DNA from 3 places in the Sideroxyarcus emersonii genome. Region 1 is predicted to be linked to each of the others. Evidence: predicted binding sites of a transcription regulator. Region 1 holds the regulator's gene; each other region holds the start of a gene.
The links. Region 1 encodes sigma-54, which starts transcription at its own class of promoters, with help from an activator protein. Its sites were predicted from a motif close to TGGCACNNTTCCTGCT; they were not measured.

Region 1 (10,273 bases):
TGGGGATCTCGGTCTCGCCGGCCACGATCAGGCACAGCGGTTGCCCCTGTTCGAGCTGGGTCAGCGTGGCGGAGAGGTCGGCGGGGGAGAGCGCGTGCAGGTAATCCAGCTCGGTGTTGCTGAACACCTGCACCCAGTTCGGGTGGATCACGTTCATGTGGCCGATCAGGCCGCGGTTGGAAGCGTTGACGGTATCGCTTTCCAGCACGCGATCGCCGCCTTTGGCGCCACCTACCCAGGTCAGGCTCAGGCGTTCCTGCTTGTCTTCGAAGAGTTGCTGGATGTTGACCTGGGCCACGATATTTATCCTTGCCAGTCGATGAACAGTTTGTGGATCGCCACGGGGTCGTCGGTGGCTTGCAGGCGGTCGCGGAACGACTTGTCGCAGAACATCTGCGCCAGTTCGCCCAGCAGTTGCAGGTGCAGGTCGGTCGCCCGTTCGGGAACCAGCAGCACGAAAATGAAATTCACCGGCAGTCCGTCCGGTGCATCGAACGGGATGGGGTTCTGCATCTTAACGAAAGCCGCGACCGCATCGCGCAGACCCTTCACGCGGCCATGCGGGATGGCGACGCCCTGTCCCAGTCCGGTGGAGCCGAGTTTTTCGCGCGCGAACAGGCTGTCGAACACCTGGCTGCGTGCGATGTGGTGCGTGTTCTCGAACAACAGTCCGACGCGCTCGAACACGCGCTTCTTGCTGGCGGATTCGTTATCCAGCAGCACGCACTCGGGGGTTAGTATCTTGCTGATCAGGCTCATGCTGTTTCACCGTGACGGAAAAACGGGGCCATCATTGCTGATGGCCCCGTATCGACTTCATTCTGCTGCGCTGTGTTTGCCCGATTCGTCGTGGCGGCGCGCGGTGTGTTTTTCCTTGTGTTTCAACACCTGGCGATCCAGCGAATCGACCAGTGCGTCAATGGCCACATACAGGTTGCTATCCTCGGTCTCGGCGAAGATGTTCTTGCCGGAGACGTGGACGTTGGCCTCGGCCTTCTGCACCAGTTTGTCCACCGACAGGATCACGTTGATGTCGATCACGTTGTCGAAATGGCGTTTGACCTTGTCCAGCTTGCTGAGCACATGCTCGCGGATGGCCGGGGTGATTTCGAGGTGACGTCCTGTGAGGTTGAGGTTCATGGCCTGCTCCTTATGGTTAGAGTGATTTACGAAGATTTACCGGAAGGATGTTCATTCCCTCGCGGTATTTTGCCACGGTACGGCGGGCGACCAAAATGCCCTGCTGTGCCAGGATTTCGGACATGCGACTGTCGGTGAGCGGATGTTTGGCATCTTCCTCGCTGACCAGCTGCTTGATGAGTGCGCGGATGGCGGTGGAAGAACAGGCGCCCCCGGCTTCGGTGGCGAGGCCGCTGCCGAAGAAATACTTGAATTCGTAGATGCCGCGCGGGGTGAGCATGAACTTCTGCGTGGTGACCCGCGAAATGGTGGATTCGTGCAGTTCGAGCTGCTCGGCGATCTCGCGCAGCACCAGCGGGCGCATGGCGATGTCGCCGTGTTCGAAGAACTGGCGCTGGCGTTCGACGATGGCCTGCGCCACGCGCAGGATGGTCTCGAAACGCTGCTGCAGGTTCTTGATGAACCAGCGCGCTTCCTGCAACTGGCCGGCCATCTCCTGCGCGTTCTTCTCGTTGCGCTGCTGCAGGATGTTGGCATACACCTGGTTGATGCGCAGGCGCGGCATCGCTTCCGGATTCAGCCGCGCGCGCCAGATGCCGCCGTGGCGTTCCACCAGCACGTCCGGCACGACATAGTCGGCTGCGCGGTGTTCGAACGCGGAGCCGGGCTTGGGCTGCAGGTGGACGATCAGATCCTGTGCGGTGCGCAGGGCATTGTCGTCGCAGCGCAGGGCCTTCTTCAGTTTGTTGAAGTCGCGTGCGGCGAGCAGATCCAGGTGCTGGCCGACGATGGCCAACGCCAGTTCGCGGCCGGGCAGGTCTTCCGGCATGGCGCGCAGCTGCAGGGACAGGCATTCGCTCAGGTTGCGCGCGCCGATGCCGGGCGCATCGAGGTGCTGCAACTGCACCAGTGCCGTTTCCAGGTCGTCCAGCGTGATGTCCAGTTCCGGCGGCAGCAGTTCGGCGATCTCTTCCAGCGGTTGCGACAGGTAGGCGTTCTCGTCCAGCGCATCGATGAGCAGGCCGACGATCTTCTTGTCGCGCTCGTCCATCGGGTTCATGTTCAGTTCCCACAGCAGGTGTTCGCGCATGCTGGGTTTTTCGGCAGCCACCTCGGAATAGCCGTCGTCTTCGTCGTCGGGGCTGGAGGAGGAGGAGGATGAGGACGAGAACGACGGCTCCGGCCATTCGCTGCTGTCGCTGTCGCGCGATTCCGCTTCGGCCGGGGCGCTTTCCGCGCTGCTGGACGGGGCGGGCGTGTCGGTGCTGCTGTTACCGCTGTACGTCTGGTTGGTGGTGTCGTCCTCGCGCTCGAGGAAGGGGTTCTCGTCCAGCAGGCGCGCCGCTTCCTGATTGATCTCGAGCGTCGACAGTTGCAGCAGCTTGATAGCCTGCTGCAACTGCGGCGTGAGCATCAGTTGTTGGGACTGCCTGAGTTGGAGAGAGTGTTTCATTGCCGGGTTGTGGTATGTGGGCGGTGCGATCTTATAACTTGAAGTGCTCGCCCAGATACACCTTCCTCACGCCTTCATTATAGATGATTTCGTCAGGCTTGCCTTCCGCCATCACCGAGCCGGCGTTGATGATGTAGGCGCGGTCGCAGATGCCCAGCGTCTCGCGCACGTTGTGGTCGGTGATCAGCACGCCGATGCTGCGCTCCTTGAGGAAGCGGATGATCTTCTGGATGTCCAGCACGGCGATGGGATCGACGCCGGCGAAGGGCTCGTCGAGCAGGATGAAGCGCGGATCGGTCGCCAGCGCGCGGGCGATCTCCACGCGCCGCCGCTCGCCGCCGGACAGGCTGATGGCCTGGTTGTCGCGGATGTGGGTGATATGCAGGTCGTTCAGCAGCGCCTCCAGCCGTGCGTCCAGCTCGGCCGGCGCATAGCCCTGCAATTCCAGCACGGCACGGATGTTGTCGCTCACGCTGAGGCGGCGGAAGATGGAGGCTTCCTGCGGCAGGTAGGCCAGGCCGAGGCGGGCACGGCGATGGATGGGCAGGTGCGTGACGTCCTGGCTGTCGACGAAAATCTCGCCGCCGTCCGCCGCGACCAGGCCGACGATCATGTAGAAGCTGGTGGTCTTGCCCGCGCCATTCGGTCCCAGCAAGCCGACCACTTCGCCGCTCTTCACGGACAGCGAGACATCCTGCACCACGGTGCGGGCGCGGTAACGTTTTTTCAGGGAGACGGTTCGGAGTTCACTCATGGCTTGGGCCTGGATAGAGTCGGGCTGGACTGGATGGTGAGGGGCGCATTCTTTGGGTCTGTATCGGTGGCTGCCGGTTCTTTGTTCTTGGGCTGGATTACTGCATGCACACGGCCTTTTTCGGAGGAGTCCGCGTGGGCCGGATCGCTGCTGCCCTGGAATATTTCAGTGCGGGTGCTGTACGAGATATGGTCGCCCTCCACTTCGTCCTGGGCTCGTTTGACTTTCGCCTGGCCAAAAAAATCGATTGTCTCGGCGAGGGTGTCGTATTCGATGCGTTCGCCGTAGCCTTCCATGTATTCGTCGGTGCCTTCGTGTTTCTGGCGGAAGCTGGCAAGATTGCCGGTCGCGGTGCAATGCCTGTTGCCTTGTTTGTCCTGAGTCATCACGATTTTCTCTGCCATGATGTGCAGTGTGCCCTGTGTCAATTCCACTTTGCCTTCGAATATGCTGATCTGTTTTGCATCGTCGATGAGGACGCGATCCGATTCGAGATGGATCGGCTTGCTGCGATCCGCATTCTCGGCGAACAGCGGATCGCAGCACAGCAGCAGCAGGCCGAAACAGACAGCTTTATGGATGGAGCGGTTCATGGTTTGCCCTGACGTTGGACAGCAGTCTGACTGTGCGCGCTTTGTTGTCGAGTTCCATGCCGACCGCACGGATGATGTCGTGCCGGCTGGTCATCACGATCGACTGGTTTGTCTCCGCCCAGTCGCGGTCGGGGATGACATGCAGGTAGCCGGTGACGAAACGCTGTTCGCCGATGTCTCCGCTGGCTGGACGCAAGATGTTTACATCGTCATACAGGTATACGTCATCCCCCTTGCTGGAGATCATGCCGGTCTGCGCCGTGGTGAGCGTGGGCGGGCGATTCGCATACAGGCTGGTGATTTTGGGCATTTGCAGATGCGTGCTGTCGTCGTCCGGGTAGTGCCAGAGCTTCTCCGCTGCCAGGGTGTAGCGCGGCTGGCCTTGCGGGTTCAGCGTTATGGCAGTGAAATTGTCGACCGCGTAATCGATGTCGTGACGTTGCTGGCTCGACAGCGGCGCCAGCGGCTGTACCTGCTGGTTGAGCCAGTAGGTGGCGGCCAGCAGCAACAGCAACGGCAACAGCGGTAGCCATGCGCGTGCCTTGTCCGTGAAGCGGGATGCGAACATCACTTCAGGTAGGGCGCGAGCTGCGCCTCCAGCGTGCCCTGTGCGCCGAGGATCATTTCGCACACTTCGCGCACCGCACCATGCCCCGCTTCGCGCAGGCTGACGTAATGCGCGTGGTCGCGCACCACCTGCGGTGCCGCCGGGACGCTCAGCGCCAGGCCGACGCGGCGCATCACCGGCAGGTCGACCACGTCGTCGCCCATGAAGGCGGCGGCTTCCGGTGCCAGCTTCAGTTCCGCCAGCAGCGCCTGCATCGTTGCCAGCTTGTCTTCCACGCCTTGATACAGGCGCGAGATGCCGAGGTTCCTGGCACGCAACTCAACGCACTTCGAAGTGCGCCCGGTGATGATGGCCAGCTCCACGCCGGATGCCTTGAGCATCTTCAGGCCATGCCCGTCGAGGGAGTTGAAGCGCTTGAATTCCTCGCCCGAATCGGAAAGGTACAGTCCGCCATCGGTCAATACGCCGTCCACGTCGAAGGCAACCAGGCGCAGGGGTTTGATCCGTTCCGCGAGCGACATCAGATCACCTTGGCCTTCAGCAGATCGTGCATGTTCAGCGCGCCGACCAGTTTTTTGTGCTCATCCACCACCGGCAACTGGCTGATGTTGTATTTCTCCATCATCTGCACGGCGTCGACCGCCAGCGCATCGGGACCGATGCTGCGCGGGTTCTTCGACATCGCGGCATGGACGGGAGTGGTGCTGAAATCCACTTTCCTGGCCAGCGTGCGGCGCAGGTCGCCGTCGGTGTAGATGCCCAGCAGGTGTCTGCTGTCGTCGACAATGGCGGTCATGCCGAGGCCTTTGCGCGAGATCTCCAGCACCGCATCGGCCAGGGTGGCCTGTTCGTGCACGGACGGGATGCTGGCGTTGGTGTGCATGACATCGCTCACGTGGGTGAGCAGGCGGCGGCCCAGGCTGCCGCCGGGATGCGAGCGTGCGAAATCCTCTTCGCCGAAACCCTTGGCGTCGAGCAGGGCAACGGCGAGCGCGTCGCCCAGTGCGAGCGCGGCGGTGGTGCTGGCGGTGGGGGCCAGGCCCATCGGGCAGGCTTCCTGGGCCACGGAACCGTCCAGGTGGGCATCCGCCGCCAGCGCCAGGCTGGATTTCGGATTGCCGGTCAGGCTGATCAGGTGCGCGCCCTGGCGCTTGACCGCAGGCACGATGGTGAGCAGCTCATCGCTCTCGCCGGAATAGGAGATCGCGATGAACACATCCTGCGCCGTGACCATGCCGAGGTCGCCGTGGCTGGCCTCGCCCGGATGCACGAAATAGGCCGGCGTGCCGGTGCTGGACATGGTGGCGGCGATCTTGCGCGCGATATGCCCGGACTTGCCCATGCCGCTGACGATGACCCTGCCCTTGCAGGCGAGGATGAGGTTCAGTGCATGCAGGAAGCTGTCGTCGATGCGCTGCGTGAGCATGCGGACGGCATCGGCTTCGATGCTGAGCACCTGCCGTGCGAGGTCGAGCGCATGCGGCGCGGCGGAGAGTGGTTTGTTCATGTGCAAGATTATAACAGTGCTGTTTGGGGGCGGCGTTTTTTTGAAATTGTGGCATCATCGAACCATGAACAATTCGCTCCATCTCATCCTCATTCTGCTGGCCGTCGCGGTCGGGGTGGTGGTGTTGTGCCGCATTCTGAAACTGCCAGCGATGCTCGGCTACCTGCTGGTCGGCATCATGATCGGGCCGCATGCGCTGGGCTGGATACCGGACGCGCCGGAGACGCGCCATCTGGCCGAATTCGGCGTGGTGTTCCTGATGTTCAGCATCGGCCTCGAATTCAGCCTGGCCCGTTTGCGCGCCATGCAGCGCCTGGTGTTCGGGCTGGGGACGGCGCAGGTCGCCGCGACCATGGTGCTGGTGATGCTTTCGTCGCTGTTCTTCGAGATCGATTGGCGCGCCGGCCTCGCGCTGGGCGGCATTCTGGCGATGTCTTCCACCGCCATCGTCAGCAAGATGCTGGTCGAACGGGCCGAACTGAATGCGCCGCACGGGCAGAAGATCATGGGCGTGCTGCTGTTCCAGGATCTGGCGGTGGTACCGCTGATCATCATCATCCCCGCGCTGGCGGAAAGCGGCACCCATCTCGGCGGTACCATCGCGATCGCCGTGCTCAAGGCGGCGGTACTGCTTGCCGCGCTGCTGATGTTCGGGCAGAAACTGCTGCGCCCCTGGTTCCATGTGGTGGCGGGGCAGAAATCCTCCGAACTGTTCATGCTCAACGTGCTGCTGTTCACGCTGGGCATGGCCTGGCTCACCGAACTGAGCGGACTGTCGCTCGCCCTGGGGGCGTTCGTCGCCGGCATGCTGATCTCCGAGACCGAATACCGCTACCAAGTGGAAGAGGACATCAAGCCGTTCCGCGACGTGCTGCTCGGCTTGTTCTTCGTCACCATCGGCATGCTGCTCGACCTGCACGCGGTGATCGCCGGATGGGGGTGGATACTGCTGCTGCTGCTCATCCTGATCCCGTTCAAGGCGGCGGTGGTGGCGCTGCTGGTGCGCGGATTCGCGGGCGAATGGGGCGCTGCGTTGCGCACCGGCATCGGCCTGGCGCAGGCGGGAGAATTCGGTTTCGTGCTGCTGACGCTGGCGGGCGAAGTCGAATTGCTGCCGGCCGACGTGATGCAGAACGTGCTGGCCGCCATGCTCATCTCCATGCTCATTGCGCCGTTCCTGATCCAGCATGCCGAAGTCATCGTACGCCGTCTGTCCCCGGAGGAGTGGATGAACCGCGCCATGCAGATGCACCAGATCGCCGTGAGCAGCATGTCGAGCAAGCAACACATCATCATCTGCGGCTACGGCCGCAGCGGCCAGGCGCTGGCCAGGTTCCTGGCCGAAGAGGGCATCAGCTTCATCGCGCTGGACCTCGATTCGCGGCGCGTGCGCGAAGCCGTGGCCGCGGGGGAGAAGGTGGTCTACGGCGATGCCGGCAAGCTCGAGGTATTGCAGGCCGCCGGCCTGATGCGCGCCAAGGCGCTGGCGATCACTTACGACGACAAGCACTCCGCCCTCAAGATATTGCACCACACACAGGCTGCACGCCCTGACTTGCCGGTGGTGGTGCGCACCGCCGATGATACGCATATCGCCGCCTTGAAACAGGCGGGCGCCGCCGAAGTGGTGGCCGAAGTCACCGAGGGCAGCGTCATGCTCGCCTCGCAGGCGCTGCTGCTTTCCGGCGTACCGCTCAGCCGTGTCATCCGTCATATCCAGGAGACGCGGGCAAAACGCTACAGCATGTTCAGCGGCTACTTCCGCACGACACCGCCGCCGGAGGAAGCCGAGACGGAAGATGGCGAGAATCAGCAGCCGCGCTTCCAGACCGTGCGGCTCAATCCGGGCGATGCCGCGGTCGACCGGCGCCTGCTGGAGATGAAGCTGGACCAGCTCAGTGTCGAAGTGAATGCCGTGCGCCGCCATAACGTGGAAGGCAGCCAGCCGGCGGGAGACATGGTCCTGCGCGCCGGCGACGTGCTGGTGCTGCTCGGCCAGCCGGTGACGCTGGAAGCTGCGGAGAAACGGTTGCGGCAGGGCTGAGAGTTTGCGGGACGTGAACTCTGCCGGCACTCCCTCTGCTGCGCAGGAAGTCGCCGATGGCTGATGCGGATCGTCTGCGCCTTCGCCCCAGCCCTCTGGTTGTTCATGGCATTACTGATGCCCCAACCATGCAAATGATCGATGCCTAAATGACGGCATGAAAAAAGCCCGCCGAAGCGGGCTTTGAGGTGTCACGCCGGAGTTCGGTTAAACGCCCATGCAGACAACAACGATGTCGGCATCACTAATTTGGGCAGTAGCTGTTGCAGCTTTTCCTATGGCGTAAGCGCCGCCGGTGGTTACGTCATACGACATCATCGAACCCGTCTGGGTGTTGCCATCGTCCAGCTGGATATCCAGTTGCTTGGCAAACTTGCCCAGGATGTTGGGCGAGCAAATGATGTAGGTACCGCGGATCGCTGCGCCGTTTAGATCTAGCATGGGGGACGAAGCAACAAGAGAAGTCCCGCTTTGAATGCCAATCTCGCCGCCCACAGCATTGACCGGCCTGTATCCGTCGCCAATCGCGGGCGCACCTGGAATGACGGTGGTACCGGTTGTCAAACCAGCCAGACGTACATGCTGCCAGAACAGGTAGGATTCATCGGTTTTTGTATACGAATCCCATGAACCTTCGATCAGTCCATTGCCAACCACTCCAGGCGTTGTAGCTTTACAGGAGGTAGTTAGGCATTGACCGCCGAGGTGTGCATCCACACCGGCATCGTCGCCAGGCAGTGCCTTGAACTTATCCTGATAACCGTAGATGAAGACAGGGATGTTCCTGAAGTCGGTCGCCAGATTCTTCACCTTGGCGCTGTTGATGAGCTCTTGACCCTTCAGCACGCCGCCGAGCAGCAGGCCGATAATCACCAGCACGATGGCGATTTCGATTAAGGTAAAGCCGGATTGGTTGCGTTTCATTATGTTGTTTCTCCCAAAATGGTTCGGTGTTTGCTTGCTGACGCCTTGCGCGCTATATGTAGCAATACTTATGCCAAATATAAACCGGATCGGGTGGGCGGGCGGCGATTCTGCCGATGCGGCGGGCAAGGGGCAGGCCGAATCTCTTTGTATTGACTGAATGTATTGAATCTTAAATGAATAATCGCACGGCTTGCGCTGTCGTTTCGGCGCTTCGGGAGGTTTCGGGTCAATCTGGGTTAAACTTGGGTCGATTTGCTTTGATTTGACGAAATTCTGACAGGAATGACGAAATGCTGACGCTCTCGCCCGAAAAATTGATGCGTTCCAGCCGCTGGCTGTCTTTTGCCATGCTGGTGGATTTGCATCTGGCGCTCTGGCTCGGAACGGAAAGTCTATGGATGCGTCCGCTGCTGCTGATGCATCTGGGTTTGTTCCTGCTTTGGCAGCCCTTGTGGCGCGGGGAGAGCAGGCTGCGCACCGGCGGTTCGGTCTTCATCATCGCAATGAGCATGGCCACCATCTTCCTGCTCAACTGGTGGGTGCTGGCGTTCTGGATCAGCGTGCTGTTCGCGCTGGTGGGCGGGCGGGTGTTCTCTTTCCATGCCCGCTGGCAGCGTTTGTACTACCTGCTGACGATGGCCTATTTGCTGGCCATCCTGATTCTGTACATCACCCCGAACCTGTTCCACCTCGAGGGCATGGGCGAGGTGATGGCCAACCTGATGAATGTGGGCTTGCCGCTGTTGCTGGTCATCATGGCTTTCATCCCGTTCGAGTGGAACCAGGTGGAAACCGAACAGGCGGTGGACTTCATCTATATCCTGCTGCTGTTCACCCTGCTGACTCTGCTGGTGCTGGGCAGCCTCGCCTTCATGACCTTGGGGCACCTCGATTACCTCGATGCCTTGTTGCGGACCTTGATCATCATCGCGGTCATGTTGCTGGCCCTGGGGGCTTTGTGGAATCCGCGCCTGGGGTTTTCCGGATTCCAGGCGCTGTTTTCGCGTTACCTGCTGAACATCGGCACGCCGCTTGAGATCTGGCTGGAACGGCTCGCGGCGGTGGCGCACCATGAGCAGAATCCGGAGGCATTTCTCGTGCATGCGACCGAATACCTGGTCGAGATGCCGTGGATTTCTGGGTTGTCCTGGTCGTCGGATTACGGGCACGGGACGCTGGGGCTCTCCAGTCCGCACCGCATCGAGATGTCGGACCAGGATTTGCATCTTACCCTGTTCAGCCATCAGTCGGTCTCGCCCACCGTGTTGCTGCATGTGCGCCTGCTCA
Region 2 (10,273 bases), 780 kb from region 1:
TGCCCAGACGCGCCAATCTTCGGGCAGATCATCGCCGGCCAGTTCATGGCGCCAGTAACCCGCACCCTTTGTGCAAGCGCAATAGCTGGCTTCGGTGAAATCCAGCCGCGTACGACTGAGTACGAAACCCTCCCAGGCGGGCCGATAAGATTCAACGCGAACCGGCGTATGTTTGGATTCCGGCTGCCCGGAGATCGGGTCGGTGACCGGTGCTGCTAGTGCATCCACCCGTGCCGATCTTGCGTAGGCATCGTTCCAGTGCATGGTCACAAACACCGAACCTGGACGCTGGTCTTCGCTGACCTGCACGCGTACCAGCATAACTCCGTTGCGACTCGTCAGACGTGCCAGCCCGCCGTGCTGCAATCGATGGATGTGCGCATCCGATGCATGTATTTGCACATACGGCTCCGCTTCGTGCGTATTCAGGCGCGGCACTTTTCCGGTACGGGTCATGGTATGCCATTGATCGCGGCTGCGGCCCGTGTTCAACACCAGCGGAAAGCTTTCATCTGCCGCTACGGCTGGCAAGCGGGGAACAACCGCAAGCATGCGTGCCTTGCCGCTGGGCGTATAGAAATGTCCGTCGGCCAGTAAACGCTGTGTACCCCCTGGCGCCTGAGCATTGACTGGCCATTGCACAGGCTGCAGCGCATCGTACTGCGCATCGTCCAGCTCGGCCAGCGCACCGATGTCGAAAGCGCGCCTACCCCTATTTTCAAAGCCGGACAGGCGTGCATGCTCGCGGAATATCTGTGCCTGCCTGGTATAGGGAAACGCTTCGGCAAAACCCATACGTTGCGCGACCTGGGTAATGATCCACCAGTCCGGCCTAGCCTCGCCCGCCGTGGGTAACAAGGACCGTTGCCGCGATATGCACCGCTCCGAGTTGGTCACCGTGCCGTCCTTCTCGCCCCAGCCGCCGGCAGGCAGCAGGATGTCGGCGCAGGCGGTCGTGTCGGTGTGCCGCACGCAATCAGATACCACGACCAGTTCGCAATCGAGCAATGCCGCACGTACGCGATCGGCATCCGGCATGCTGACCGCCGGATTGGTGCCCATGATCCACACCGCCTTGATCTTGCCCGATGCGATGGCCTGAAACATCTCCACCGCTTTCAGCCCGGGCGCTTTGGCGATGCGTGGTGCATTCCAGAACCGCGCGACCAGCTCGATACCCGTCGCATCGGAAAAATCCAGATGCGCCGCCAGTTGATTGGCCAGGCCGCCCACCTCGCGCCCGCCCATCGCATTGGGTTGCCCGGTCACCGAGAACGGCCCCATGCCGGGACGTCCGATCCGTCCGGTCGCCAGGTGCACGTTGATGATCGCATTGCCTTTGTCCACCCCGCTGGAAGACTGGTTGATGCCCTGCGAGAAGATCGTCACGGTGCGTTCTGTCCGCGCGAACAAGCGGAAGAATTCGCTGACTTCAGCCTCCGGAATACCGCAAACCTGCGCCACCTTGGGAATCGAGCCGGCGGCACGCGCCGCTTCGAACGCGGCGGCAAACCCCTCCACATGCGCCTCGATATACGCCAGATCGAGTGCGTCTTCACGGCGGATGAAATTCAGCAGGCCGTTGAACAAATGGGCGTCCGATCCCGGTGCGATCGCCAGGTGCAGATCGGCGATGTCGCAAGTCGGCGTGCGGCGCGGATCGATGACCACCACCCACATGTCGGGCCGAGCCTTCTTCGCGGCGGCCAGCCGTTGGTAAAGTACGGGGTGTGCCCAGGCGTAGTTCGAACCCGTGATGACGACGAGATCGGCGGTCTCGATGTCCTCATAACAGACCGGCACCACATCGGCGCCGAAGGCGCGCTTGTGCGCAGCCACTGCCGAGGACATGCACAGGCGCGAGTTGGTGTCGATGTTCGCACTGCCGATGAATCCCTTCATCAGCTTGTTGGCGACGTAATAGTCTTCGGTCAGCAGCTGGCCGGAAACATAGAATGCCACCGCGTCCGGCCCATGTTCGGCGATGACCCTCCCGAATCCGTGCGCGACCTGGTCCAGCGCTTCATCCCAGGAAATGCGCTGTCCGTTGGCCAGCGGATACAGCAGTCGCCCATCGTGATCGAGCGTCTCGGCCAGCGCGGCCCCTTTGGAACACAGGCGCCCGAAATTGGCCGGATGGAATTTATCGCCAGTAATTACCGCGCCGGCCGCGGTGACATTCGCTGCGACTCCGCAGCCGACCCCGCAATAGGGACAGGTGGTGCGGGTGACATTCGGCGTATTCAGGCTTTGCATACCCCTGCCTCTGCCTCGAGAAACAGCACGTCATGTGCAACCCGCACTTCATAGCGCTGCGCGCAGCCCACATCGGGCGCGATGGCGGAGCCCGATTCCAGGTCGATCACCCAATTGTGCAAAGGACAGGTGACACGCTTGCCATGCACGATGCCCTGCGCCAGCGGCCCGCCCTTATGCGGGCAACGGTTGCTCAGCGCGAACACCTGGTCGTCCACGCTGCGAAACAGGGCGATCTCGCCGGACGCGGTATTGATCACGCGCGAACCCTGACGGGGTATATCGTCCAGCCTGCCGATTCGTATCCAGTTCATTGCGTTCTCCTTATTCGATGGTGGCAAGCGGGGTATATTCCTGAGCGTCTTTTCCTGCTGCACGTTCTTTCCACGGGTCGTCCTGCGAGTAGCGTTGCGACTCCAGGAAGCGCGCGTAAAGCTCGCCCCGCTCCGCCTTGTTTTCGACGACGTGCTGCTTGATGTAGGCCAGCCCGACGCGCTCTATCCACGGGGCGGTGCGTTCCATGTAGTTGGCTTCCTCGCGATAGAGTTGCATGAACGCGCCGCAGTACTCCAGCACGTCCGCTTCGGTCTCGACCTTGCACAGGAAGTCGGTGACGCGAACCTTGACGCCACCATTCCCGCCCACATGTATCTCGTAGCCGGAGTCCACGCACACCACGCCAAAATCCTTGATGGTGGCTTCGGCGCAGTTGCGCGGGCAGCCTGAAACGGCGATCTTGAATTTGTGCGGCGTCCAGGAACCCCAGGTCATCTTCTCGACCTTGATGCCCAGACCGGTCGAGTCCTGCGTGCCGAATCGGCACCAGTCGGAGCCAACGCAAGTCTTGACGGTGCGCAATGCCTTGCCATAGGCGTGACCGGAAACGAATCCGGCCTCGACCAATTCGCCCCACATCCTGGGCAAATTCTCCTTGGTAATCCCGTACAGGCCGATGCGCTGTCCGCCGGTGATATGGACGGTGGGCACTTCATAGCGTTCGGCGATCTCGGCAATCGAGCGCAACTCGGAGGGCGAAGTGACGCCGCCCCAGATACGCGGGATCACCGAATACGTGCCGTCCTTCTGGATGTTGGCATGCACACGTTCGTTGACGAAGCGCGAATGGCTGTCGTCCTCGTATTCGCCCGGCCATGCTGCCAACAGATAGTAGTTCAGCACGGGGCGGCACACATGGCAGCCGTCCGGTGTCTTCCAACTCAATGCCTGCATCAGGTCGCGGATTGTCTTCACGCCGAGCTCGCGGATGGCCTGTTGCACATCCTGGTGCGCATGTTCGGTGCAGCCGCAGATCGGCTTTTTGCTCGGCCTGGCGGAATAGTCGCCGCCCACCGTGTTCGCCAACAGCGCTTCCACGAGTCCGGTGCAGGAGCCGCACGAGGCGGATGCCTTGGTATGCGCGCGCACCTCTTCCAGCGTGAACAGCTTCTTGTCGACGATGGCATTGACGATCGCACCCTTGCATACGCCGTTGCATCCGCAGATCTCGGCCGTATCCGGCATGTTCGCGACGCTCGATACACCGCCGAGGCCGGAATCCCCCATATGCACCTGCCCGAACAGGAGATGTTCGCGCAATTCGGACACATCCGTTCCGTCGCGCATCATCTGGAAATACCACGGGCCATCCACGGTATCGCCGTACATCACCGCGCCGCGCAACTTGTTGTCGCGCAGTACCAATTTCTTGTACACACCGCGTGCGGAATCCTGCAGCAGCAACTCTTCGTCCAGTGCGCCGGAATTGAAGTCTCCGGCAGAGAACAGATCGATGCCCGTCACCTTGAGTTTGGTCGATACCGAAGAGCCTTCGTAGCGCATCCCGCCATAACGGGCCAGATGATTTGCGGCAACCTTGGCCTGCTCGAACAAGGGTGCGACCAGCCCGTAGGTTTGCCCGCGGTGCTGCACGCACTCGCCCACGGCATAGATCTTCGGGTCGAAGGTCTGCATGGTGTCGCTGACGACGATGCCGCGCTCGCAATGAATGCCTGCGGATTTGGCCAGGGCAATATTGGGGCGGATGCCGGCCGACATCACAACCATATCTGCCGGGATCTCCTCGCCGTCCTTGAAGCGCAGACCTGTGACGGCCGTCTCGCCGAGTATGGCCTCGGTCTGCCGCGACAGATAGAACTTCAGGCCGCGTTTTTCCAACGCCTCCTTGAGCAGGTCTCCGCCTACCTTGTCCAGCTGGCGCTCCATCGGCCATTCGCACAGGTGCACGACCGACACATCCATGCCGCGCAGCGACAGTCCGTTCGCCGCTTCCAGTCCGAGCAAGCCACCTCCGATCACGACCGCGCGCTTGCCTGCAGCGGCCATGCCCAGCATGCTCTCGACATCGACGATGCTGCGGTAGCTCAGCACGCCGGGCAGGCCAATGCCGGGAACCGGCAGCATGATCGGGTTGGAGCCCGTTGCGATGAGCAGGCGGTCGTAGGGCACAGTCAATCCGTCTGCCGTCTCGACCGCACAGCCGATCCGGTCGATCCTCGTCACTGTCTTTCCCGCATGCAGGGTGATATGGTTCTGCTCATACCAGTTCCAGTCGTTCAGGATCGTGTCCTGAAACGACATCTCGCCGGACAGCACCGGCGACAGCAGGATACGGTTGTAATTGGGCTGCGGCTCCGCGCCGAACACCGTGATGTCGAATTCATCCGCGGACATCTTGAGCAATTCCTCGATGGTGCGGATACCTGCCATACCGTTGCCGATCACTACCAGTCGTACCTTATTGCTTTTCATCATCCGCTCCTTTCAATAAAAAGACGCCGTCCGGCTGCAAGCCGGAACGACGCCTTTGTCGTTGCTACTTTCCGGGATCACAACCCGCCGTTGGGCCGCTTCCGTTATCTGTCGCTGCTGCTTTCGGCCGGTGAAGTCAGGCCGCTTCTTTCGCCTGCTTCTGATACAGGAACTCCAGCACCGCGCCACGCAACTGGTGGTAGCGCGCATCGTTCGCCAATGCCAGACGGTTGCGCGGTTTGGGCAAATCGACGGACAGGATTTCGCCTATGGTCGCCGCCGGACCGTTGGTCATCATCACGATGCGGTCTGACAGCAACACTGCTTCGTCCACATCGTGCGTGACCATCACCACGGTGCTGTTCGTCTCTTTCACGATCTTCATCAGCTCATCCTGCAGATGTGCGCGCGTCAACGCATCCAGCGCACCGAACGGTTCGTCCATCAGCAATACTTTGGGTTGCATGGAGAGGGCCCGGGCGATGCCGACGCGCTGCTTCATGCCGCCGGATATCTCATGCGGATACTTGTGCTCCGCATGGCTCAGGTGCACCAGTGAGAGCGCCGCACCGGTGCGCTGCCGGAGCTGTTCCCGGTTTTCCGTCGCGCCGAATACGCGTTCCACTGCGAGCAGGACATTCTCGAAGCAGGTCAGCCAAGGCAGCAAGGAATGGTTCTGGAACACCACTCCCCGATCCGGGCCGGGCCCCGCGATCTCGCGATCTGCACAGAGCATGATCCCGTCGGTCGGCATCAGCAATCCGGCGATCAGGTTGAGCAGAGTGGATTTGCCGCAACCCGAGTGCCCGATCAGCGTGACGAATTCGCCCGGATCGATCTTGAGGTCGATGTCCTTGAGCGCGACGAAAGTGCCCTGTCTGGTTTCAAACGACATCTGCACATCCTCTATTTGCACATACTTTTTCATGGCATTCCCGATCAATAACTGAATCGTTTGGCGATCTGGACCAGCATCGTTTCCAGCAGCAGGCCGACGATGCCGACGACGAATATCGCGATGATGATGTGCTCCACGTTCAGGTTGTTCCATTCATCCCACACCCAGAATCCGATACCCACCCCGCCGGTCAGCATTTCCGCCGCGACGATCACCAGCCATGCGGTACCGATCGCAAGACGTATGCCGGTCAGCATGTAGGGCAAGGTGGCTGGGAACAATATCTTGGTGAAGACTTTCCATTCCGACAGGTTGAGTACCCGCGCCACGTTCAGGTAATCCTGCGGCAACTGGCGCACCCCCATCGCGGTGTTGATGATCATCGGCCAGATGCTGGAGATGAAGATCACCCAGATGGCTGCCGGATTGGCAGCCTTGAATACCAGCAGACCGATGGGCAGCCAGGCCAGCGGAGATACCGGCCTGAGCATGCTCACGATGGGCGAGGTCATCTTGTCGAGGAAGCCGAAGCGCCCGATCATGAAGCCGAGCGGAATGCCGATCAGCGCGGCCAGCCCGAAACCAATTCCGACCCGCCCCAGCGAATTGAGGATGTTCCAGCCTATGCCCTGGTCGTTCGGCCCTTTCTGGTAGAACGGATCGCTGAACAGGCTGACGGCCGAATGCCAGGTCTTGACCGGCCCCGGCAGCGCTTCGCTGTTGTGCGCCAGCAGTGCCCAGATGAGAATGAACAATCCCATGCCGATGACGGGCGGTACCAGATCCTCGACCAGGTATTTGTTGATCTTCATCATGCTCGCACCTTGAAGCTGGCCGCATACTTTTTCGGGTCCTTGCCGTCCCAGACCGTCCCGTCGATCAGTTTGGACGTGCGCAATACATCCTTGGGGATAGGGACTTTCACCTGGGATGCCGCCTGTTTGTACAAGTCGATCTGGTTGATCTTTTTGGCGACGCCCAGATAATCCGGATCTTCCTTGAGCAGGCCCCAACGCTTGTGCTGGGTGAGGAACCACATGCCGTCGGACAGGTACGGGAAGTTGACCGCACCGTCGTTGTAGAACTTCATGTAGTTCGGGTCGCTCCATTTCCTGCCCAGACCGTCCTCATATTGGCCTTCCATGCGTTGATTGATGATGTCCACCGGACAGTTGATATACGACTTGTCGGCGATGATCTCTGCGACGCCGCGGCGATTGGCCATGACGTCGATATATTTTGAGGCTTCCAGCATGGCCATGATCATGGCCCGGGCCGTGTTGGGATACATGTGCGCGAATTCGGCCGTAGTGCCCAGGACCTTTTCCGGATGGTCTTTCCAGATATCCTGTGTGGTCGCCGCAGTGAATCCGATCTTGTCTGCGATGGCGCGATTGTTCCAGGGTTCGCCAACGCAAAATCCGTCCATGTTGCCGACGCGCATGTTGGCAACCATCTGGGGCGGCGGTACGGTGATGTTTTTTACGTCCTTGAGCGGATCGATACCGTAACTGGCCAACCAGTAATACAGCCACATCGCGTGCGTGCCCGTGGGAAAGGTCTGCGCAAAGGTGTAGTCGCGCTTGTCCGTTTCGATGAGCTTCTTCAGTTTGTCTCCGGTGGTCGCACCTTTATCTTTAAGCTGGTCGGAAAGCGTGATGCCCTGACCGTTGTTATTGATGCTCATCAAGACCGCCATATCTTTCTTGGGACCGCCTATGCCGAGGTGTACACCATAAACCAGGCCGTAAAGCACGTGTGCCGCGTGCAGCTCACCGTTAACAACCTTGTCGCGCACGGACGCCCAGGATGCTTCCTTGGATGGGATGATCTTGATGCCATACTTTTCGTCGAACTTCATCACGGAAGCGATCACGACAGAGGCGCAATCGGTCAAGGGAATGAAACCGATCTTGACCTCCTTGAGTTCGGGTGCGTCAGATCCGCCGGCCCATGCGACCGCTCGAGTCCCCATCGGTACCATCGACATGATTCCTGCCGCGCCCAGAATTGCCCCTGTCTGTTTCATGAAGTCCCTCCGACCGTTTCGTTCAGGAGCTTGCGTCTTTGCTGCTACTGTTGTTTCGCTGTTCGTCGTTTCTTCGGTTGGCTTATTCATCTTCCAATCTCCTGTAAGGGAATTTCGTGACCCGAAAATCAAAAAGGCGTCCGACTGCGCGTGTACGCAGTGGGACGCCTTTGTCCTGTATTGCAAATCCTCCGAACCGCCATTGATTCGTTGACAGCCAATGTTCAGCAACAGTCGTGCCAGATTGCAGGTCGATCACTAATTGGCAATTCAATCATCAGGATATATACGGGGTGCGACTATCAGTCCGGATGGATGAGTATCTATTCAAGACCTTCTTTGGTGCATCGATTATCCGATTGGCCATTCGATGCACCTTTTTCAAGCACTCAGTTCCTTGGCAAAAATGATCGCCTCGGCGATTTCCGCCAAACGTTTTCCCTTGCTCATCGCCATATTGCGCATCCGTTTATAGGCTTCCGGTTCGCTATAGCCGTGGTCGGCCATCAATATTCCCTTGGCCCGGTCCACCAGTTTGCGTTCGACGAGCTGGCTCTTCGCTTCCTTCAGTTCGTCACGCAAGCGCTTATGCTCCAGGAATCGCGCCGCCGCCACATGTATGATGCCGCTCAGATCTTCGCTCTGTATCGTATGCGCCACATAAGCGCTGACACCGGCGCGCATCGCTTCCTGAATACTCTGCTGATCGTTCCTCGCACTCAGTACGACCACCGGCTTTTCCAGCTTGGTGGACATCAGGCTGATCTGTTCAAGCGTGTCCCGTCCGGGCGCGTTGGCATCCACGATGATCACGTCCGCTGCGGCAGCTTGTATCGATTGCTCGTCCACCTGCTCCCAGGCCAGAACACCAACGACAGCGAACTCTGCCAATTCAAGACTGGCTTTTAACCAAGCAGCCCGGTCTCTCAAATCATCGATGATCAGAATTCGTTTCAATTTAATCCCCTCGCATATCTCTCAAAGCCAGCAATATTCACGCCACGTGTAGCCGGCCTGTACTCATGGGACTTACGGGATGGAAGCGGCGAATGACCGCACTGAAAAAGTGCAATGCGTAACGTATTGGTGCAGCCTAGCGCAAAGAATTCAGAAGTCGAGCAGACTAATTAAGTGCAGTTGCCATGGCTGGTCTGACAGGCAGAGTCCGAAGTTCGGCCATTGCGGTCATGGAATAATCTGGAAAACTAAGTCAGCTACCCGACCGGTAGAAGTCGTTTACTCACGCCCGTACTATTATGCTTATGTGGACCAGCAGGGCCGTCTGTTTAGCCTCCAGCGGCCATTGGAGGCTTCTTTCCGCTGCACGCGTTGCAGACGAATATCGCCATTCTCCCTGTCGTGGATGTTTTGATTTCCAATATTGAATTCGCCGTGTTTGGTGAGTCATGTTGCCATATCGTAATGCTGGGGGCTTCTGCCATCCCCAGTTAGGCCATAGTAGCCGTTCTAGGCACAACATAATTACGTCCGGCTTGTACACACACTAAGCGGACATGCCGACAGCCCACCGGTTGAATCCGCACCGAATTGCTGCCATTGCTAAGCTACCATGCGCAGATTTCACGCAACTCTTGAATCCATGGCGCAGCTTAAGGCTACGCTCATTGATGTGCAGGAAAAGAAGCTGATACCATGCAACCAGTCATCGGCCAGTCGCACCAACATGCATGACGCGCACCTGACCGATGTCCGGCATTTTCTTATCTCTTATGGCAAATATTGAAAGTACGCATCTTATGAAAAGAATCTTCCTGATTGGCTTGATGGTGTCGGTACTGGCGGGCTGCGAGGATATGCCGCTGCTCGGCGGAGAGGGTGAAGGCGATGATTTCGCTGCAACGTCACAGCACAAATCCCTGGATCACGGCCTGTCGCAACTACCGCAAAAACTCCCGATCAAGCACTAGCTGTTTGCCTTGCACACAGCCTGGAGGTTCGGCAGCTGGTTCCGGGAAAGCCGCCGACCTCCCATCGACCCAGGCTGACTTGCCAGCGCTTGCGGCCAAGCGGGTTGCCGCTTTTCAGGAATCGCAATTTGATTCGGCCTCTTTCCTGGCATTCTCGATGATGGCAGCGCGCGCATTGTCGTCGACATAGGTTCTTTCGCCGTTCTCGTTCTGACTGTAAACGCGCACCTGTCGCTGATAGATATCCAGCCGCTGCCTTGCGGCTGCACATCGGGATTTCCTTGCCGCCGCCGCATTATCGGCCGCACTCTTCTCCATCGCCTCGCGGCTCTTCTTCTGCGCCGCACTTTGCTGTTCCAGCTGTTGCATGGTCTTGTCCGGCGCGACCACGGG
Region 3 (10,273 bases), 460 kb from region 1:
TGAACAGACGGGCTTCATTTTGCAGGCAGGACACGCTGCATTGGTGGAAGTTCGCAACTGTGCAAGTGTCGCCAACCATTTTTCGCACTGGCTGCCATATTTCTGCAAGAACTTGTGCGAATGCACCCTCAAATACTCGATGATCTGGGTCTGCATGCAGGCGGTGAAATCGAACTGCCGATTGTTGCGGTATTCGCCCCAGATAAATTCTTCCGGCAGCATGCCAGCTTGCCGCATGTCTTGGGTGAATCCGAAGATCGCATAGAACTTGTCCGGGTCTTCGATCCAGTGGATCGGCTCGCCGTTGATTTCTATATAGCGGTATTTTTCGTTACAGGGATTGGAAAGGTTGTAGCTGATATTCGGCAATGTGTTTTTCATATCGTGTATAGACCGCTTGCGTTAACGCCGACTTCGGTTGCTGTGACTCATGCGTCCCGAGAATTTTGCCTGGAATTGCCGTAGCAGGTTAACAGCGGCAGGTATGCATTGATATATGCCGAAATATATAGGCCAAGGCCTATTACATGCGGTCGACAGGGTTATTGGGGGCAGGTCGAGAATGAGTTAATTCGCCTGTGGGAAGCGCTACCGCGAAGCATTGCATGAGCGGACTCGTGCTCAAAGGAGAAATCCCGATAACCGCTGTTATGCACAATAGCTGTGGATAACTATTCAGATAAGTGTGCGGCAGCGGTTCTAACTGTAAACCGTATATGCGGTTTTTGGGCATCGCTCAATTCGTGAGCATTTCCCGGAGCCACCGGGCGGGCATGGCCGACGATTTTTCGCGATGTTTGCTTCGCCGCGGCTCTCAACGCGCGTGGAGCGCAAGAGACCCGGCCCAATTCAGGCGATCCTGAAGCGCGCCGCCAATTCATCCAGGTTCCTGCTGAGATCCGCCATCTGCCTGGCTGAGGCAGCCGTCTGCGAGGAAGCCAGCGTGTTCTGCTCGGTTCCCTGGGCGATCTTTTCGATGCGCTGTGCGATGTCGCGTGCTGCCAGCGATTGTTCCTGGATCGCATGCGTGATGTCGTCGACGTCGCGCGCGGCATTCTCCGCGGCTTCCCGGATGCTGCTGACGGAGTCCCCGGCCTTGCGCGCCAGTTCGACCCCCTCGTTGACTCTCGTCACGCTGACGCCCATTTCCTTGACGGCTTCCCCGGTGCCGTCCTGTATCTTGACGATCATGCCGCTGATCTCCTTGGTCGAATTGGCGGTGCGTTCGGCCAGCTTGCGCACCTCGTCGGCCACCACGGCAAAGCCGCGGCCCTGTTCCCCCGCGCGGGCCGCCTCGATGGCGGCATTCAGCGCAAGCAGGTTGGTCTGGTCGGCGATCTCGCGGATCGTCTCCGCGATGCCGGATATCTGTTTGGAATATTCCTCCAGACCGTGGATCTTCTCTGCGACATGATTGACGGACTGGGCGATGTTCTCCATCTCGGTTGCCGCGCTGTGGATCACGCGGCCGCCTTCGACGGCCTTTTCGCTGGAGAGCTGGCTGACGCGGTGCGCGTTATCGGCATGCTCGCTTACCTGGTCGATCGATACCGACAGTTCCTCCATCGCCGATGCCATGCCGGAGGCGGCTTCGGACTGCATCTGGCTGATCTTTGAACTGCTATTGGCTGAAACGGAGACATCGCCGGACGACTGGTTCAACGAGGTAATTCCTTCCCGTACATTGGCGATCAGTTCGTGCAGGTTGTTGCGCATCACCGAGAGTGCGGCATTGAGGTCGCCCAGTTCGTCCTTGCTGGCTAGCGGCAGTGGCTTGGTGAGGTCGCCGGCGGCGATGGTTTCGGCCGCAACTCTGGATGCGTTCAAACAGCGCCTGATCTTGTTGATGACTTTCCATGCCTGCATCAGCAAGGCGATCGAGGCCAGCGCGCCGATGATCGTGAGCGTCGTCGTGTCCAGGCCATACCAGATGGCTGCGATGGCCAGGATGAAGCCGGCAACGCCGTTGGCGGTCAGCAACCACAGCCGCGCTGCAATGCTGATGTTGTTGAGCCGGCGGAAAAGCCTGGCCAGTGCGTTGCCGCTGACCACCTGGCCTTCGTCCAGGCTGATGCGCGCATCGCGGTTCATCTGGATATACAGTTGTTCGGCCGCATCGATCTCCTCGCGCGAGGCGGCCACACGTACCGAAACATAACCGCTGCCATCCGCCAACGGCGAGGCATAGGCGCGCACCCAGTAGTGATCGCCGTCCTTGCGGCGATTCTTCACCAGGCCGCTCCATGGCCGTCCTTTCTTGAGGGTGTCCCACAAGTCGCGAAACGCTTCCGGCGGCATGTCGGGGTGGCGCACCAGATTGTGCGGCTGCCCGATCAACTCGTCTTTGGCGTAGCCGGACAATTCGACGAATGCATCGTTGGCACGGGTGATCTGGCCTTTGAGGTTGGTGTAGGAGATGACGGTCTTCCCCTCGGGGAAGGGATATTCGCGACCGGTTACTGGCTGGTTGTTGCGCATTGGACGCTCCTGGCCTGCTGTTTCAGATATGAGTGATACTTCCTGGGTAAGTGGAACAACATGTCCACCTTAGTCCCGATTCGAAACCCCCATGCGTCGAACAGAGGTGGAATTCCGTCCGGATACGAATGCGGGAATCGCGAAAAAGGGGCTCCGCAGGCCAGGCGACTTTTGCCGACCTTGCGGCAACTTGCCCTGCTTGGGATAAGGCCCGAACAGAATTCACTGTGCATTGCCTTCCGTATCGAATACCAGCAGCGTCGTTTCGCCGTCGATGTCGGTGATCTCGGCGGCGCTCAGCTTGCCGTTGTCATGGTAGGTGTAGCGGTGTGCAAGCTCGATCTCGCCATAAGCGAGTTTGTCGAATCCGGACAGACGATCCTGCGTGTCGAAGTAGCCGCGGAAGTAGGTATTGCGGTTCTCCACTTCGCCGGCTTGCAGTTCGTTTACCAGCTTGAACGGCAGCTTGACCCCGGTGTAAGTGACAAAGAACCTGAGCGCTTCCCGGCGCTGATCGCGTGCGGCATCCATGCGGTTCACGCGCGCAACAGGGCCTTGGCCAGCCTCTCGGAAAGCTGGTCGGCCGTGAATTGCGGCTCGTTGGGCGGGTACATCTCATCCTCGATGAAATTGAAACCGTGCTCCTGTGCCAGCGCGAGCAGCTCGCGCACTTTTTGGCAGGCGATGAGTTTTGCTTGCAATTCCAGGTCTGTCCTTGCTTTGTCGGAGAATCCCTTGATGTCTTTGAGCGCCATATATGTCCCGTTTTGTTTTGGAGTAAATGAAACAACGGCAAGCATCTGCTCCCGTCATTGTCGGTTGGAGTGTCGTTTTTTCCACCTTGCGCAGCAGGCAGCAAATTGCATGCCTGTGCCGAGGCGGCGGAATGGATGCGGCTGCGGAACGGCTAGATCTGCCGCACCTTGATGTTCAGCGTCTGGATGCGATAAGCGATCTGGCGCGGCGTCATGTCGAGCAGGCGAGCCGCCTTGGCCTGCACCCAGCCGGCCTGCTCCAGTGCGGCGATGACCTTTTCGCGTTCGTCCAGGTTGGGGTCGTCGAGATCGAGTTCGTGGATCGAACCGCGGCTGGTCGAGATCTTCTCGTCGATGCCGGTGAGCAGGATGGCATCGCGGTCGATGGTGTCGCCCTCGGTCATCACCGAGGCGCGCTCCAGGCAATTCTCCAGCTCGCGCACATTGCCCGGCCAGTCGTGATGCATCAGTATGCGCAGCGCGGCATCGGTCAGGTTGAGCTGACGGCCCTGTTGTGTGCTGATCTTTTCCACCAGGAAGCGTGCGATCTCCGGGATGTCCGCCATGCGCTCGCGCAACGGCGGCAGGTACAGCGGCATCACGTTGAGGCGGTAATACAGGTCTTCGCGGAAACGGCCTTTCTCCACTTCCGCCTCCAGGTCGCGATGGGTGGCGGCGACCACGCGCACGTCGACCTTGATCGTGCGGGTGCCGCCGACGCGTTCCAGTTCGCCCTCCTGCAATACGCGCAACAGCTTGGCCTGGAACGAAGCGGAGATCTCGCCGATCTCGTCGAGGAACACCGTGCCGCCCTCGGCCTGCTCGAAGCGTCCCTTGCGTTGCGCCACGGCGCCGGTGAAGGCGCCTTTCTCGTGGCCGAACAGTTCCGACTCCAGCAAGGTTTCCGGCAATGCTGCGCAGTTGAGCTTGACGAAACTGCCGCGCGCGCGCGGCGAGTTGTAGTGGATGGCGTTGGCGATAAGTTCCTTGCCGGTGCCGGTCTCGCCGCGGATCAGCACGGTGGTGTTCCATTTTGCCACCAGCCGCACCTGCTCGAAGATGCGGCGCATCGGCTGGGTATGGCCGATGATGTTGTCGAAGCCGTATTGCCCGCGCACGGTACGGCGCAGCACGTCGCGTTCCTCGGCGATCTCCAGTTTCTCCTGCGCCACTTCCTGCGACAGGCGCACGCTCTGGCCGATCAGGTTGGCGACCATCTCCAGGAAACGCTGGTATTCGTCGAGCGACTTCTTGATGGCAGGGGCCGGCTGTGCCGCCAGCACGCCGACGACCTTGGCGCCGATGCGGATGGGCACGCCGACGAATGCGCCCCGCGGGTTGTAGATGCCGAGGCGGGAGAGGAAGCGCGGTTCGTCCATGATGCATTCGACCACGATGCTCTGGCCGGTCTTGAGGATGGTGCCGACCACGCCCTCGCCGGGCAGGTAGCTGACTTCCTCGGTGACCGTGTCCGACACACCGTACACCAGCGATACCTGCAACTCCCCGCTGGCGGCGTCGATCAGGCTGACCATGCCGCGTTCCAGTGCCATGCCTTCGTGCAGTGCATGCAGCACGCCGTCCAGCGTCTGCTTGAAATTGAGCGAGTGCGACAGCACGCGGCTCACCTGATACAGCGTTTCCAGCTCGGCGTGCAAGAGGTCGAGTTCCAGGCGCAGGTCAGGCATGATTGCCCCCCGCCGCCAGCGGCAGCTGCACGCGCACGCGGCAGCCGTTGTGGTAACCGGGATCGATGTCGATGGTGCCGCCGTGGCGGATCACCACTTCCTGCGCCATCGCCAGGCCGAGACCGAGATGCTGCCGCGCGGCGCCCTTGGTGGTGAAGAACGGCTGGAACACCTTGTAGCGCAGATCGTCGGCGATGCCGGGGCCGCTGTCTTCGACGAACACTTCGAGATGGTCGGCGAACAGGGTGCAGGCGATGCGCAGTTCGCGCCGGCCGCCGCGCTGTTCGTTCACTGCCTCGATGGCATTCGAGATCAGCTGCTTGAACAGGTTGGACAGTTGGGCCGGATGGCCGGAGATCATGGCCGCACCTTCCGACGGCAGCCATTCCACCACGATGCCGGCACCGAGCAGGCTGGCCGTGGCGAGCTTCAGCACATCGGCCAGTATCTCGTTGAGGTTGAGCGGCTGCGCGGCTTCGCCGTTGTGGTCCGGAATGCAGGCGCGCAGCGTTTCCAGCACCTCGCGGCTCTTCTGCATCGCTTCTTCGAGCGCACTCGCGGCGGGCAGGTCGCTGCCCGTTTCGCGGCGACGCCCCATCATGTTGGCGGCGGCGCTGAGCATGTTGAGCGGGCCTTCCAGCTGGTACACCGCACCCGCCAGCGTTTCGCGCAGGCTCTGGATGCGCTCCTGTTCCGACAGCAGCGCGCGCAGGCTGTTGATGCGCAGCGCTTCCTGCTGGCGCTTGAGCTCGCTGATATCCTGGATGGTGAGCAACAGGTAGTGGCGTCGCAACGGTTCGTAGAATGCATCCGCGCCGACATCGTGTTCCTCGAACCAGGAGATCGCGCAGGAGAACCAGCGCGACGGCCGGCCGGAAGCTTCGATGCAGACCTCGCGCGCGGCGATGTTGCGATGTTTGTCGTAAGCCTTGGCGAATGCGTCGCCCATCTGTTCGCGCAGGGCGGCAAGCAGCCGTACCGCCGGTTCCTTGCCGAGATCGCCGATCAGTTTCTTGTATTCCTGGTTGTCCAGCAGCACATGCTCCTGTTCGTCGAGCAGCACGATGGCGACCTGCGCCGCATCCACCACGGATTCGATCAGCGTCTTCTGGTTCTGCACCTGCCGTTCCAGCCGGTGCACCTCGGTGACGTCGCGGTGCATGCCGAGGTAATGCGTGGTGATGCCCGCTTCCCCCACCACCGGGGTGATGGTGACATCGGCCAGATAGCGGTCGCCATCCTTGCGCTTGTTCACCAGCAGGCCGTTCCACGGACGCTGCCGTTGTATCTGTGCCCACAGCGTTTCGTACACCAGCTTGGGCGTGACGCGGTACGACAGGATGGATTCGTTGTGCCCGACGATCTCGTCCTGTCCGTACCCGGTGATGCGCTGGAACGCGGCATTGGCATACAGGATGTTGGCGTGCGCATCGGTGATGGAGATCGCCAGCGCCGCCTGTTCCACCGCCTGGCGGAACAGGTGTGCCGGGACACTGCCGCCGTCATCTGCGGCGGATGTTGCCTGTTTCGGTTGTTGCGGCTCGCTCGGTTTGGCCATGACGATTCCATTGCATACGGACGGTTACCGTTCAGCAATATCTGTGCCGGTAATTTTTCGTTGCGCTTCAATGTCGCCGGAAGCGCGCGGCTTGTCGCATTTGCTACATCGGTGCGCGGCACGACCCGACAACGACAAAGGTTTTTCGCACCTGTCTGGTGCGTTTCGGCACCAAACGCCTGATTTTGTGCGCCTCCGCTCGCCGTGCCGGTTCTGGCATGCCGCTTGCACTGAGCAGCACAGGAGACGATCGATATGCGCGAATATTTGTTACTGCTGCTGAGCACCGTGCTGGTGAACAACGTGGTGCTGGTGAAGTTCCTGGGGTTGTGCCCGTTCATGGGCATCTCCAAGAAGACCGATACCGCCGTCAGCATGGGGCTGGCCACGACCTTCGTGATGACCATGGCGTCGGCCTCCTGCTGGATGCTGGAGCACTGGCTGCTGGTGCCGCTCGGCATGACCTACCTGCGCATCCTCGTCTACATCCTGGTCATCGCGGTGGTGGTGCAGTTCACCGAGATGGTGGTACGCAAGACCAATCCTGCGCTGTACCAGGTGCTGGGCATCTACCTGCCGCTGATCACCACCAATTGCGCGGTACTGGGCATCCCGCTGCTGACCACGCAGGAGAAACTGCCCTTCGTGAGCAGCCTGCTGTATGGCTTCGGTTCGGCCGTCGGTTTCACCCTGGTACTGCTGCTGTTCGCCGGCTTGCGCGAACGGCTGGCGCTGGCGCAGGTGCCCTCCGCCTTCGTCGGAGCACCGATCGGTTTCATTACCGCAAGCCTGCTGGCGCTGGCCTTCATGGGTTTTTCGGGATTGGTATGAGTCTGGAAAACAAATTTGTGGGGGCGCTGAACAAGGCCGTTCGCCCTGCGCGTGCCGCAGGGCGAGTCTCGCTGCGCATTGAGTGCCCGTCCCCGATTCATGGTTCGACAAGCGGTGCGTGTGCTGTCCGGACGAAGGTTCTCTGCAGCCACGGCCTGCCCCTTGCGGGTGCACCACGAACGGCGGGCTTGTTCAACGCTTGAGGTTTCAAGGTATTCAGGAGAGTAAGAATGTTCGTCGCTATCGTCAGCCTCACGCTACTCGGTTCGGCACTCGGGCTTTTCCTCGGCGTCGCGTCGCGTCGCCTCGAAGTGGAAGGCAACCCGCTGGTCGCCGAGATACAGGCCATCCTGCCCGGGTCGCAGTGCGGTCAATGCGGCTTCCCCGGCTGTGCCGGCGCGGCGCAGGCGCTGGCCGACCGCAGCGCACCCGTCACCTTGTGCCCGCCCGGCGGCCGAGCCGTGGTGCAGGCGCTCGCGGCCAAGCTTGGTGTCGAAGCCAACCTGTCCGATGTGAAAGACAGCGTGCCGATGATCGCCGAAGTGAAAGAGGAGATCTGCATCGGCTGCACGCGCTGCTTCAAGGTCTGTCCCACCGACGCCATCATGGGGGCTGCGCAGCAGATCCATTCGGTGTTCCGCGAAGCCTGCACCGCGTGCGGAAAATGCGTTGAAGTATGCCCGACCGAATCGGTGACGCTGCAACCCATCCCGGTGACGCTGCAATCGTGGCACTGGCATAAACCGAGGGAGGCAGCATGCTGAATTCACGGCCAGTTCGACCGTTCTCCCTGAACCAGTCGAAGGAGCCGGCGGTGCTGGCGCAGCGCCGCTCATGGTTCGACAGGGTCGCCACGAACGGCCTGTTCAAGTTGAGGGGCGGCGTGCATCCGGAAGGTCGCAAGGACTTGTCGGCCGAGCGCGATATCCGGGTTCTGCCGCTGCCGAAGAAGTTGTTCGTGCCGTTGCAGCAGCATATCGGGGCACCCGCCACGCCGGTGGTGAAAGTGGGCGAGCGGGTGCTGAAAGGACAGTTGCTCGCCGCGGCGCAAGGTGCGGTCTCCTCGTCCGTGCATGCGCCGACTTCCGGCGTCATCGCTGCGCTGGGCGATTTTCCTGCGCCGCACCCATCGGGCTTGCCGGTGCCGACCATCACGCTGGAAAGCGATGGCGCAGACAAATGGATTGCGACGGAAACGGTGGCCGATCCGTTTGCGCTCCCGCCCGAAGACATTGCTGCACGGGTAGCCGCAGCGGGCATCGTCGGCCTGGGCGGGGCGACTTTCCCGGCCGCGCTCAAACTCAACCTGAGCCGCAGCAGCGGCGTGCAGACGCTGATCATGAACGGCGGCGAATGCGAGCCCTACCTGACTTGCGACGACCGCATCATGCGCGAGCGGGCAGCGCAGATCGTCGAGGGCATCCGCCTGATCGCGATGGCCGTCGATGCGCAGGAGGCACTGGTCGGCATCGAAGACAACAAGCCGGAAGCCGTCGCAGCGATGCGAGCGGCGGCACAGGGCACTGCCGTGAAGGTCGTGGCGATGCCGAGCATGTACCCGATGGGCTCGGAGAAACAGATCATCCAGGTGCTCACCGGCAAGGAGATTCCCGCCGGCGGCCGTCCCGCCGACATCGGTGTGCTGGTGCACAACGTCGCCACCGCATTCGCCGTGCAACAGGCGATCCGTCACGGGAGGCCGCTGGTTTCGCGCATCGTCACGATCAGCGGCGCGGCGATCAGGACGGCCTGCAACGTGGAAGCGCTGGTCGGCACGCCGGTACAGGAACTGATCGAATTCGCCGGCGGCTACGCGCAACCTGCTGCCCGCCTGGTGCTGGGCGGCCCGATGATGGGGCAGCAATTCACCAATACCGGCGTGCCGGTGGTGAAGGGCACCAGCGGTGTGCTCGCACTCACGGCATCCGAGATCGGACAGGCGGAAGCTTCGCCCTGCATCCGCTGTTCCACCTGCGTGCGAGCTTGTCCGGTCGGCCTGCTGCCGCTGGAGATGGCCTCCCGCATCCGCGCATCCGACCTGGCCGGCGCGGTCGCATTCGGCCTGAAGGATTGCATCGCCTGCGGTTCCTGTTCGTATGTGTGCCCGGCGCATATCCCGCTGGTGCATTACTTCAACTATGCCAAGGGCGATCTTGCCGCGCAGGAGCGCGCCAGGCTGAAGCAGGAAGCGACGAGGAAGCTGGCTGACGCACGCAGCGAGCGCATCGCGCGCATCGAGCGCGAACGTGCCGAGGCGGCAGCAAGACGCAAGGCCGCGCGCGAGGCGAAAGAGCGAGCGGCAAAAGAGGCGGCCGCCAAGGCCGCAACGGAGGCAGCATGACTGCAATGAACTTGAAAGCCTGTCATTCCGGCGCAGGCCGGAATCCAGCCGGAGACGCAACCCGCGTAGCGGACAAAACTGAAGTGCTGTCCTGCCGTGCGGGAAATCATTCGATCATCTGGATTCCGGCCTGCGCCGGAATGACGGGGTTGTTATCCGTGCAGAGGAGCAGAACATGAACCCCATCGCCCATTCCCCGCACGCGCATGCTCCCGTCTCCATCGGCAAGGTGATGGGCACGGTGTTGCTGGCGCTCACGCCTGCCACCTTGTTCGGCTTCTGGCTGTACGGCTGGCCGGCGATCAACCTGTGGGCAGTGTCGCTGCTCGCGGCCATTGCCGGCGAGGCATTCGCGGTGCGGCTGCAGGGGCGCGCCCTGCGCCCGGTGCTGCTGGACGGTTCCGGCATTCTCACCGCATGGCTGCTGGCGATCTCGTTGCCGCCGTTCGCGCCCTGGTGGATCGCTGCGCTGGGCAGCCTGTTCGCCGTCGTCATCGGCAAGCAGGTGTTCGGCGGGCTGGGGCAGAACGTGTTCAACCCGGCGATGGCGGCACGCGTGATGCTGCTGATTTCGTTCCCGCTGGAGATGACGACCTGGGTTGCACCCGCACCGCTGGGCTCG

Region 2: L6418_RS11170 (CmpA/NrtA family ABC transporter substrate-binding protein) is a predicted target of sigma-54. The motif match lies at 8,179-8,194, and genes of this name have one in related genera.
Region 3: nifL (nitrogen fixation negative regulator NifL) is a predicted target of sigma-54. The motif match lies at 6,513-6,528, and genes of this name have one in related genera.

Annotation. Positions count from the first base shown of each region.
Region 1 covers NZ_AP023423.1:347,469-357,741, forward strand. Annotated here, with positions in the region: gene hprK (HPr(Ser) kinase/phosphatase) at 1-298, opposite strand, end outside; gene L6418_RS01640 (PTS sugar transporter subunit IIA) at 304-759, opposite strand; gene hpf (ribosome hibernation-promoting factor, HPF/YfiA family) at 817-1,140, opposite strand; gene L6418_RS01650 (RNA polymerase factor sigma-54) at 1,157-2,593, opposite strand; gene lptB (LPS export ABC transporter ATP-binding protein) at 2,625-3,347, opposite strand; gene lptA (lipopolysaccharide transport periplasmic protein LptA) at 3,344-3,940, opposite strand; gene lptC (LPS export ABC transporter periplasmic protein LptC) at 3,921-4,508, opposite strand; gene L6418_RS01670 (HAD family hydrolase) at 4,508-5,029, opposite strand; gene L6418_RS01675 (SIS domain-containing protein) at 5,029-6,015, opposite strand; gene L6418_RS01680 (monovalent cation:proton antiporter family protein) at 6,080-8,059, shown strand; gene L6418_RS01685 (prepilin-type N-terminal cleavage/methylation domain-containing protein) at 8,267-8,983, opposite strand; gene L6418_RS01690 (ATP-binding protein) at 9,277-10,273, shown strand, end outside.
Region 2 covers NZ_AP023423.1:2,310,112-2,320,384, forward strand. Annotated here, with positions in the region: gene L6418_RS11145 (nitrate reductase) at 1-2,256, opposite strand, end outside; gene nirD (nitrite reductase small subunit NirD) at 2,244-2,570, opposite strand; gene nirB (nitrite reductase large subunit NirB) at 2,581-5,025, opposite strand; gene L6418_RS11160 (ABC transporter ATP-binding protein) at 5,162-5,953, opposite strand; gene ntrB (nitrate ABC transporter permease) at 5,965-6,738, opposite strand; gene L6418_RS11170 (CmpA/NrtA family ABC transporter substrate-binding protein) at 6,735-7,952, opposite strand; gene L6418_RS11175 (ANTAR domain-containing response regulator) at 8,334-8,909, opposite strand; gene L6418_RS11180 (hypothetical protein) at 9,659-9,880, shown strand; gene L6418_RS11185 (hypothetical protein) at 9,995-10,273, opposite strand, start outside.
Region 3 covers NZ_AP023423.1:803,335-813,607, forward strand. Annotated here, with positions in the region: gene L6418_RS03940 (hypothetical protein) at 1-381, opposite strand, end outside; gene L6418_RS03945 (PAS domain-containing methyl-accepting chemotaxis protein) at 850-2,478, opposite strand; gene L6418_RS03950 (DUF6156 family protein) at 2,701-3,009, opposite strand; gene L6418_RS03955 (Nif11-like leader peptide family natural product precursor) at 3,015-3,233, opposite strand; gene nifA (nif-specific transcriptional activator NifA) at 3,386-4,921, opposite strand; gene nifL (nitrogen fixation negative regulator NifL) at 4,914-6,479, opposite strand; gene rsxA (electron transport complex subunit RsxA) at 6,735-7,310, shown strand; gene L6418_RS03975 (RnfABCDGE type electron transport complex subunit B) at 7,541-8,074, shown strand; gene rsxC (electron transport complex subunit RsxC) at 8,068-9,651, shown strand; gene L6418_RS03985 (RnfABCDGE type electron transport complex subunit D) at 9,827-10,273, shown strand, end outside.